DNA from 3 places in the Streptomyces rimosus genome. Region 1 is predicted to be linked to each of the others. Evidence: riboswitches for the same ligand, from Rfam matches in the RefSeq annotation. Region 1 holds a riboswitch; each other region holds the start of a gene.
What was found. A riboswitch is a leader RNA that binds a small molecule or an ion and turns the genes downstream of it on or off. The one in region 1 is predicted to bind cobalamin.

Region 1 (3,265 bases):
GGTCACTGCCCGGCTTGAGCAGTACGGGGTTCATCAGCGCGCTCGGCTCGACGCGCGCCGCCGCGGCCTGCATGGCCTGCGCCCGCCCGATCTCCGCGCCCTCGCGCGTCACGAACGAGTTCAGCGACATGTTCTGCGCCTTGAAGGGCGCCACCTTGACGCCCTTGCGGGCCAGCCAGCGGCAGATGCCCGCCGTCACCACGCTCTTGCCCGCGTCGGACGTGGTGCCGGCCACCAGCAGCCCGCCGCCCAGCGGCGCCCCACTCGAACCGTTCACCTGGCACTCCTCGCCGTCCGTACGTTGCTGCTGCTCACTTGGACCTCCCGGCCGTACGGGACCGGCGTACCGCACCGGCCGCCAGACGGCCCGTGACCGTGGCCGCCAGGGCCAGCGCGCTCACCCGGCGCGACAGCCGTACGGCCCGGTCGATGTCCGCCACCGCGACGGGGCGCCCGGTGCCGCCGTTGAGCACCGGCCGGTGCTCGACCCGGCCGCCGTACGCCAGGGTGCCGCCCAGCCGTACGCCCAGCGCGCCCGCGAACGCGGCCTCCACCGGGCCCGCGTTGGGGCTCGGGTGCGATGCGCCGTCCTGCTGCCAGGCGCGCCACGCGCCCCGCCGGTCGGGGCCGGCCAGGACCGCCAGCGCGGCGGTCAGCCGGGAGCCGGGGAATCCGGCCACGTCGTCGAGGCGGGCCGAGGCCCACCCGAAGCGGCGGTAGCGCGGTGATTTGTGGCCCACCATCGCGTCCAGCGTGTTGACGGCACGGAACGCCAGCAGCCCCGGGACGCCCGCGACCGCGCCCCACACCAGGGCGCCGACCACCGCGTCCGAGGTGTTCTCGGCGACGGACTCGACCACCGCGCGCGCCATCTGCTGTCCGTCCAGGGCCTGCGGGTCGCGCCCGCACAGGTGCGGCAGGCGCTCGCGCGCCACGTCGAGGTCGCCCACGGCGAGCGCCCCGCCGACGGCCCGCGCCTCGCGGCCCAGCGAGGTGCCGCCCAGGACGGACCAGGTGGCGGCGGCGGTCAGCGCCACGGAGGCGGCGGGGGAGCGGCGTACGGCACGGGTGAGGAGCGCGGCACCGGCGGCGGTTCCGCCCGCGCACAGTGCGGTGTGCAGGGCCCCGCGCCCGCGGTCGTCGCGCCACAGGCGGCGCTCCACGGCCGCCGCGGCCCGCCCGAAGGCGGCCACCGGGTGGCCGCGCCGGGGATCGCCCACGACCAGGTCGCCGAGGAAACCCAGGGCCGCGCCGCACGCGTAGCCGGCGTGTTCGGCACGCATCGGATCAGACCGCCGTCGCGCCTCGGAGGGGCAGCGGGGTACGTCCAGCAGGTCTCGAACTGCGGCCGGGCATGGCGGTAGGTCCTCACTCAGGGTCCGCGCCCTGGTTCGACGGGTACGGCGACGAGAGTCTCCTGGCTCCCCGGATCGGCGCTTCCCCCGGCCTTCCAGTCCGTACGGAACCCGCGTCCCGGACGCGGACCGTGGCCCTTGATGGAGGAGCGCTCCCCGGTGACAGTGGCGGGACCGCGCCGGATTCTCACCGGACTTCCTCATCTGTCGCCGATTGGCTCCGGCAGTCCACCACGCTCCGCGAAGCCCGTCAACTCGCGCTTGACCTGCGGCGCGGGGCCCGCTCACGGCTGTGTCCAAGGCCACAGCGCCCCGGGCCCCGGGCCCGGCATACGGCGACGGGGTGCCCGGTGGCCGCGGCGGGTGCCGCGGCCACCGGACGCCCCGGGGCGCCGTGCCGGTGCCGGTCAGGCGGCGACGATCAGGTAAATGCCGTACGCCACGGCCGCCGCGCACAGCGCGAAGCAGGCGTACGCACCGGTCCGCGCCGCCCCGCCGGCGGCCACCGCCTCGCCCTCCTGGCGCGGCTTGCGGGACGTACCGACGATGCCGAGGGTGAACAGGCCCACGATGCCGACCGTCACGACCAGCGTGACGCCGAAGACCTGGCCGAGCGCTGCCCAGTCGATGCTCATTGCGTTCTCGTTCCTTCGTGGAAGCCGGGGAGGCGTACGGCGGGGTCAGCCGGCGGCCGAGCCGGCCTTGGCGCGGCGCTTGGTCCGGTGCGTCTCGTGCGGGTGGGCGGCCACCGGATCGGCGGTCACCGGGTCGGCGATCACCGGGGCCGCGCCGACCGGGTCGGCGAGCGGCGCGTCGGCCATCGCGGGCGCCGGGATCGTAGCCTCGACAGCCTCGGCCGCCGCGGGGACGGGCCCGACCGGGCCGGCGGGCGGCGGCGAGACGGCCTGCAGGGCGGCGGTGACGACGCCCGCGGGCTCCGCGGCCGGTCCCTCGTTGACGTTGGTGTGGTCCACCGGCTTGCGCCGGGAGGCCGCCCAGATCGCCCCGCAGACGGCGAGTGCGAGGACCGCGACGGCCGCGATGCCCCAGTCGCCCTGGTCCGCCAGCAGCGCGGCGCCCGCCGCGACCAGGCCGGCGGCCGGCAGCGTCAGGCCCCAGGCGACGACCATCCGGCCCGCCGTGGACCAGCGCACCACGCCGCCCTTGCGGCCCAGCCCGGAGCCCATGACGGAGCCGGAGCAGACCTGGGTGGTGGAGAGCGCGAAGCCGAGGTGGGAGGAGGCCAGGATGGTGGCCGCGGCGCCGGTCTGGGCGGCGAAGCCCTGCGGCGGCTGAATGTCGGTGATGCCCTTGCCCATCGTGCGGATGATCCGCCAGCCGCCCAGGTACGTGCCGAGCGCGATGGCCAGACCGGCCGAGGCGATGACCCACAGCGGCGGGTCGGCGTGCGGCGCCACGACGCCGCCGGTGATCAGCGCCAGGGTGATCACACCCATCGTCTTCTGGGCGTCGTTGGTGCCGTGAGCGAGGGAGACCAGCGCGGCGGAGGCGATCTGCCCGGCGCGGTAGCCCTTGGCGGTGTCCTCCTCGGCGCGGTTGCGGGCCAGCCGGTACGTCAGCCGGGTCGCGGCCATCGAGGCCAGGCCGGCCACGATCGGCGCGGCGACGGCCGGGATGAGGACCTTCATGACCACGGCGCCGCCGTGCACGCCGCTCGCGCCGACGGACACCAGGGTCGCGCCGATCAGACCGCCGAAGAGGGCGTGCGAGGAGCTGGAGGGGAGCCCGGCGAGCCAGGTGACGAGGTTCCAGATGATGGCGCCGACCAGTCCGGCGAAGATCACTTCTGGTCTGATGCCGGCGGTCTCGTCGATGATGCCGCCGGAGATGGTCTTGGCGACCTCCACGGACAGGAACGCGCCGAGCAGGTTGAGGGCCGCCGACATCGC
Region 2 (3,265 bases), 5.1 Mb from region 1:
CCAGCACGCCGTCCGCCCGGCTCAGCGCGGAGCCGCCGGACCGCTCCCGTACGTAGATCCCGCCGAGCCCCAGCGCGGCGGCCCTGCGCAGCACGTCCACGGGAAAGTGCTTGTCCTGGTCCCAGGCCACGGCGTGCGGCGCGATGTGCTCCTGCGCGAAGTCCAGCGTCGTCTCCACGATGGCGAGCTGGTCCGGGGTGAGGGAGGCGGCCGTGGTGGCGGTGGTCATGACGCTCATCGCGCTCAGCCCATCGTCGGGATGGTGAAGCTCGCGCCTTCCTTGACCCCGGAGGGCCAGCGCGAGGTGACGGTCTTGGTGCGGGTGTAGAAGCGGATCGCGTCCGGGCCGTGCTGGTTCAGGTCGCCGAAGCCGGACCGCTTCCAGCCGCCGAAGGTGTGGTACGCGACCGGCACCGGGATCGGCACGTTGACGCCGACCATGCCGGTGTTCACCCGCCGGCTGAAGTCCCGTGCGGTGTCCCCGTCCCGGGTGAAGATCGCCACGCCGTTGCCGTACGGGTGCTCCGTGGGCAGCCGCAGCGCCTCCTCGTAGTCCGCCGCCCGTACCACCGACAGCACCGGGCCGAAGATCTCCTCCTGGTAGATGCGCATGTCCGGGGTGACCCGGTCGAAGAGCGAGGCGCCCGCGAAGAAGCCGTCCTCATGGCCGGGCAGCGTGAAGTCCCGCCCGTCCACGACCAGTTCGGCGCCCTCCGTGACGCCCAGATCGACATACGCGCGCACCCGGTCCAGCGCGTCCCGGCCGACCAGCGGCCCGAAGTCGGCGTGCGGGTCGTCGCTGCGGCCGATGCGCAGCGCGCCGATCCGCTCCTTGAGCCGCGCCACCAGCGCCTCGGCCGTCTCCTCGCCCACCGGTACGGCGACCGAGACCGCCATGCAGCGCTCGCCCGCCGACCCGTACCCGGCGCCGACCAGCGCGTCCACCGCCTGGTCGAGGTCGGCGTCCGGCATCACGATCAGGTGGTTCTTGGCGCCGCCGAAGCACTGGGCGCGTTTGCCGTGCGCCGCGGCGGTCGCGTAGATGCGCGCGGCGACGGGCGTCGAGCCGACGAAGCCCAGCGCCTCGACGCGCGGGTCCTCCAGCAGCGTGTCCACCGGTTCCTTGCCACCGTGCACGACGTTCAGGACGCCCGGCGGCAGCCCCGCCTCCAGGAACAGTTCGGCGAGCCGCAGCGGCACCGACGGCGCCCGCTCGGACGGCTTGAGCACGAACGCGTTGCCGCAGGCGAGGGCCGGGGCAGCCTTCCACAGCGGGATCATCGCGGGGAAGTTGAACGGGGTGATCCCGGCGACCACGCCGATGGGGCGGCGCAGCGAGTGCACGTCGATGCCGGTCCCGGCGTTGTCGGTGAACTCGCCCTTGAGCAGGTGCGGAATGCCCGCGGCGAACTCCACCACCTCCAGCCCGCGCTGGAGGTCACCGTGCGCGTCCGGAATCGTCTTGCCGTGCTCGCTCGACAGCAGCCGGGCCAGCGACTCCCGCTCGCCCTCGACCAGGCGCAGGAAATCGAGCAGCACCCGGGCGCGCCGTTGCGGGTTCCACTCGCCCCACTCCGGCTGGGCCGCCGCCGCGTCGGCGATCGCGGCCGTCGTTTCGGCCCGGTCCGCGAGCGGGACGCGGGCCTGCACGGTGCCGGTGTTGGGGTCGTACACATCGCCGAAAGCACCCGATGTTCCCGGTGTGTGCTTGCCGCCGATGAAATGGGTCAGTTCTCGGACCATGGGAGCCTGCTCTCGTCAGGTGAGACCCGGGGATGGCACGGCCGGGCGCGCGGGCGGCGCGGATGGCGCGCGGCACGCGGCGGGGCCGTGGGACGCGAAAGGCGTGGAACCGTCAGTCCGCGGGCGGCGCCGCGGGCCGGGCCGGATCACCTGGGCCGTGGGTACGCACCGGTGCCATGCGTGTCTGCTCCATCCTCGTGGACAACACGGAACAACACCCGCGGCCGGTATCCTGGCTTCCGGATCACCGCGCGCCGCCCGCCTTCCCGACGCGTTCGCGTCAGTGGCGTCCTGCTCGGCAGCGCACTCCCCGGTCACAGTGGCGGGACCGCGCCGGTTTCGCACCGGCTTCCCTGCACCGCGGGCCGTGCTCACGAACATATAGTTGGACGTCCTAGTAAGTCCAGAGCGACCGGCCGCCGGCCTCACTCCTCCCGCACCGGATACGGCACGAACGTGCTGCGGTTCTCGTCGATGGCCAGCGCCCGGCCGAGCGGCGGCACGGACCGCTGCGGGCACTCCAGCCGTTCGCAGACCCGGCAGCCCATGCCGATCGGCGTGGCCGCCGCGGCGTTGTCCAGGTCCAGCCCGTCGGAGTAGACGAGCCGCGACGCGTGCCGGATCTCGCAGCCCAGGCCGATGGCGAAGGTCTTGCCCGGATCGCCCCAGCCGCCGCGATGCCGGGTGACCGTACGCGCCGTCCACAGGTAGCGGCGGCCGTCCGGCATCGCCGCGATCTGCACATGGATGCGGCTGGGCGCGGTGAACGCCTCGTAGACGTTCCACAGCGGGCATGTACCGCCCGCCCGCGAGAAGTGGAAGCCGGTCGCGGACTGCCGCTTGGACATGTTGCCCGCCCGGTCGACCCGCACGAACGAGAACGGCACCCCGCGCCGGCGCGGCCGCTGCAAGGTGCTCAGCCGGTGGCACACCGTCTCGTAGCCGAGGCCGAAGCGGTCGGTCAGCCGCTCGATGTCGTACCGCAGCTCCTCGGCCGCGGCGTGGAACGGCCCGTACGGCAGCACCAGCGCCGCCGCGAAGTAGTTGGCCACGCCGATCCGGGCCAGTGACCAGGTCGCCGAGCCCTCCTCGAAGTCCTCCGAGGCGGGCCGCGACAGCTCGTCACCGGCCTCCAGCAGCGCCAGCTGGGTGGCCATGCGGAAGGCCCGCTGGCCGGGGCGCAGCCCCGCCGACAGGCGCAGCACCCGGGCGGTCGGGTCGTAGTGGTGCAGCGGCCCGTCGGGGGTGTCGACGAGGCGTACGCCGTGCCGTTCGGTGAGCCGGGCGGCCAGCGCGCGTCCCACCTCGCCGGGTCGGATGCCCAGTTCGGCCGCGAGCGCCTCGGCTGCGGTGTCCGCCTCGTGGAGATAGTTCTGCCGCCGGTAGAAGAACTCGCGAATCTCCTCGTGCGGCGACAGCGGCGCGGCCGGGTCGGCACCCCCGTCCCGCCCCTCCGCCACCTCCGCCAGCCGTTCGGTCAGCGCCCGGTTGCGCCGCCCCAGACCCAGCAGGACGGAGGCCA
Region 3 (3,265 bases), 4.0 Mb from region 1:
CGCCGCGATACGGGTGCGCAGCGCCGCCCACCGGTCCGCCCAGCGCGGCTCGGCGTTCGGGTAGTGGTCGGGGTGCAGCACGCCGCGGGCCGTACGGGTCGCGGACCAGGCCGGGTGCGGGCCGTGCCGCTCGGCGAGGTCGGCGGACGCCTCGTAGGCGGCCAGCATGATCCGCTCGGAGATACGGGTGGACAGCTCGCGCGCCTCGGGCGAGTCGAAGCCGAGCCGCAGCCGGAAGAAGACGTCCTGGAGGCCCATCAGGCCCAGACCTACCGGCCGCCAGCGCGAGTTGGAGGCGCCGGCCTGCTCGGTCGGGTAGAAGTTGATGTCCACCACGCGGTCCAGGAAGGTCACGGCCGTACGGACCGTGGCGTCCAGCCGCTCCCAGTCCATCGCCTCCTCCCAGCCGTTGGCCTCGTTGCCGAGGTGGGCGGCGAGGTTGACCGAGCCGAGGTTGCAGACCGCGGTCTCGCCGTCGTCGGTGACCTCCAGGATCTCGGTGCACAGGTTCGAGGAGTGCACCACCTTGCCGGGCTCGGCGGTCTGGTTGGCGGTGCGGTTGGCGGCGTCCTTGAAGGTCATCCAGCCGTTGCCGGTCTGCGCGAGGGTGCGCATCATCCGCGCGTACAGGATGCGCGCCGGGACCTGCTTGACGGCCAGGCCCGCGGCCTCCGCCTTGCGGTACGCGGTGTCGAACTCGTCGCCGTACAGGTCCACCAGCTCCGGCACGTCGCTGGGGGAGAACAGCGACCAGTCGGCGTCCGCCTCGACGCGGCGCATGAACTCGTCGGGGATCCAGTGCGCGATGTTCAGATTGTGGGTGCGCCGGGCGTCCTCGCCCGTGTTGTCGCGCAGCTCCAGGAACTCCTCCAGGTCCGCGTGCCAGGTCTCCAGGTAGACGCAGGCCGCGCCCTTGCGCCGGCCGCCCTGGTTCACGGCCGCGACCGAGGCGTCCAGGGTGCGCAGGAACGGCACGATGCCGTTGGAGTGGCCGTTGGTGCCGCGGATCAGCGAGCCGCGGGCGCGCACCCGGGAGTACGACAGGCCGATGCCGCCGGCGTGCTTCGACAGGCGTGCGACCTGGTGGTAGCGGTCGTAGATCGAGTCCAGCTCGTCCAGTGGGGAGTCCAGCAGGTAGCAGGAGGACATCTGCGGGTGCCGGGTGCCGGAGTTGAACAGGGTGGGGGAGGACGGCAGGTACGACAGCGTGCTGGTCAGCCGGTACAGCTCGGCGACGTCGTCCACGGCCCGCTCGCTGTGGTCCTCGGCCAGACCGCAGGCCACGCGCAGCAGGAAGTGCTGCGGGGTCTCGATGACCTGCCGGGAGATCGGGTGGCGCAGCAGGTAGCGGGAGTGCAGGGTGCGCAGGCCGAAGTAGCCGAACCGGTCGTCGGCGCCGTCCGCCAGGGCCCGGTCGACCAGCGCGTCCAGGCGCGCCGCGTGGGTCCGTACGAACTCGGCCGTGTCGTCGGCGATCAGACCCTCGCGGTGGCCGGTGGCGACGGAGGCGGAGAAGGCGGTCGCCCCCTCCGCGGCCGCCTCCTCCGCGATGGCGCGGGTCAGCAGGCGGGCGGCCAGCTTGGAGTACTGCGGCTCGTCGCCGATCAGGCCGGCGGCGGCCTCCATGGCCAGCGAGCGCAGCTCGGCCTCGTCGGAGCCGGCGTGGCGGCCGCGCAGCGCGGCGGCGGCGATCTTGCCGGGGTCGGTGGCGTCCAGGTCGGCGGTGAGGTCGGTCAGCGTGCGCAGCAGCGCGGTGCCGGGGCCGTCCCCGGCCCGGCCGCCGGCGTCCTGCCGGGGCTTCGTGTCCTTCGCGGGCTGCACGACCTGCTGGGTTGACGCGGGCTCCGTTGGCGCGATGGTCACGTGCTGCTCTCCCTCACTCGGCGGGGGCCGGGGGAGGAGCGCGACGGCCGCGTACGGGCGTGCGGCACCCCTGGCACGGCGAGGGGCGCGCGGGCACACCGCGCAGCGTCCACCGGCCCAACCCGCGAGGCCCGGACGTATCGACGACCGCGCCGGGGGTGGCGCGGGCGTACTGCGGGCAGGTCTTCGGACTCACGGGTGCGGATTGCCGCACTTCGTACACCGTTGCGGGACAGTTCCGGATTCGCACCGGATTCCCCTGCGACGACAGCGAGCACGAGCATACATCTTGTGCTGCCTCGTGCACCCACCCCCATATCTTGTGTCGCGTTGTAACGGGGTTGTCCCGAGCCGTGGTATTCGGCAGCCGTTCCAACGTCGTTCGCAGGGGCTCTGCGGGGCCCCTGCGAAGGCTTCCTGGAGCCGTTGTGGGCCTTGCGGCCGGGGGCTGACGGCCCTCCTGGACAGGGGCTGATGCAGGGGGCGTATTGGTGGCGCGGAATGTCCCTGATGCGTTGACCGGGACTCCTGAAGCGTATTGGCTCCTTGTCTGCTCCGTCGCCCGGCGGGGCGGGTGGGGGACGTGATGTGAGGGGGAACATGCGAAGAAACGGTGCTGCGCGTGGCGTGGCCAGAACCGTGGGGCTGCTGGCCGGAGCGTGTGCCGTGGCGGGGATGCTGCCCGCGACGGCCGCTGCCGCGCGGCCGGCGGCCCCGGCGACCGAACGGGTCAGTGTCGCCGCCGACGGGACGCAGGGAAACGGTTTCTCGGGCGGTCCGACGCTCAGCGCGAACGGGCGGTTCGTGGCATTCACCTCGGAAGCCACCAATCTGGGACCCGCCGACGCCAACGGCCAACAGGACGTCCACGTCAAGGATTTACGGACGGGAAAGGTCGACCTGGTCAGCGTCGCCGGTGACGGCACCCGTGGCAACGCCCTGTCGGGGTCGCCCGAGATCAGTGCCGACGGGCGGTATGTGGCCTTCTACTCCTCGGCGTCGAACCTGGTGCCCGGCGACACCAACGGCGAGGGCGACGTCTTCGTCCACGACCGGCTGACCGGCCGCACCACGAGCCCCACCGCGGGCGCGGGCACGTCCCCGTACGGCTACGGGGTGCAGAACTTCGCCCTCAGCGGCAGCGGCCGCCACCTCGCCTTCGGCTCGTACCGCGCGGACCTGGTGCCCGGCGACACCAACGAGCGCCTGGACATCTTCGTCCACGATGTGCAGAAGAAAACGACGCAACGCGTCAGTGTGGCGAGCGACGGCGCCCAGGCCGACGGCCCCTCCGCCTTCCCGTCGATCAGCGCCGACGGCCGCCGGGTGGCGTTCACCTCCAAGGCGACGAATCTCACCCCCGCCGGGCCCGGCTTCCGCCGCCCGCCGCCGCAGGACCCCA

Region 2: it holds a riboswitch for cobalamin, as region 1 does, so the genes downstream of both, CP984_RS08845 (CoA-acylating methylmalonate-semialdehyde dehydrogenase) here and CP984_RS31650 (cobalamin biosynthesis protein) in region 1, are expected to answer to the same signal.
Region 3: it holds a riboswitch for cobalamin, as region 1 does, so the genes downstream of both, CP984_RS13245 (ribonucleoside-diphosphate reductase subunit alpha) here and CP984_RS31650 (cobalamin biosynthesis protein) in region 1, are expected to answer to the same signal.

The regions. Positions count from the first base shown of each region.
Region 1 is NZ_CP023688.1:7,254,502-7,257,766, forward strand. Features, by position in the region: gene CP984_RS31645 (cobyric acid synthase) at 1-253, opposite strand, end outside; gene CP984_RS31650 (cobalamin biosynthesis protein) at 312-1,283, opposite strand; cobalamin riboswitch at 1,411-1,557, opposite strand; gene CP984_RS31655 (hypothetical protein) at 1,763-1,990, opposite strand; gene CP984_RS31660 (inorganic phosphate transporter) at 2,036-3,265, opposite strand, start outside.
Region 2 is NZ_CP023688.1:2,147,170-2,150,434, reverse strand. Features, by position in the region: gene CP984_RS08850 (acyl-CoA dehydrogenase family protein) at 1-229, opposite strand, end outside; gene CP984_RS08845 (CoA-acylating methylmalonate-semialdehyde dehydrogenase) at 244-1,743, opposite strand; cobalamin riboswitch at 1,949-2,121, opposite strand; gene CP984_RS08840 (short-chain fatty acyl-CoA regulator family protein) at 2,169-3,265, opposite strand, start outside.
Region 3 is NZ_CP023688.1:3,251,528-3,254,792, reverse strand. Features, by position in the region: gene CP984_RS13245 (ribonucleoside-diphosphate reductase subunit alpha) at 1-1,863, opposite strand, end outside; cobalamin riboswitch at 2,024-2,187, opposite strand; gene CP984_RS13240 (TolB family protein) at 2,491-3,265, shown strand, end outside.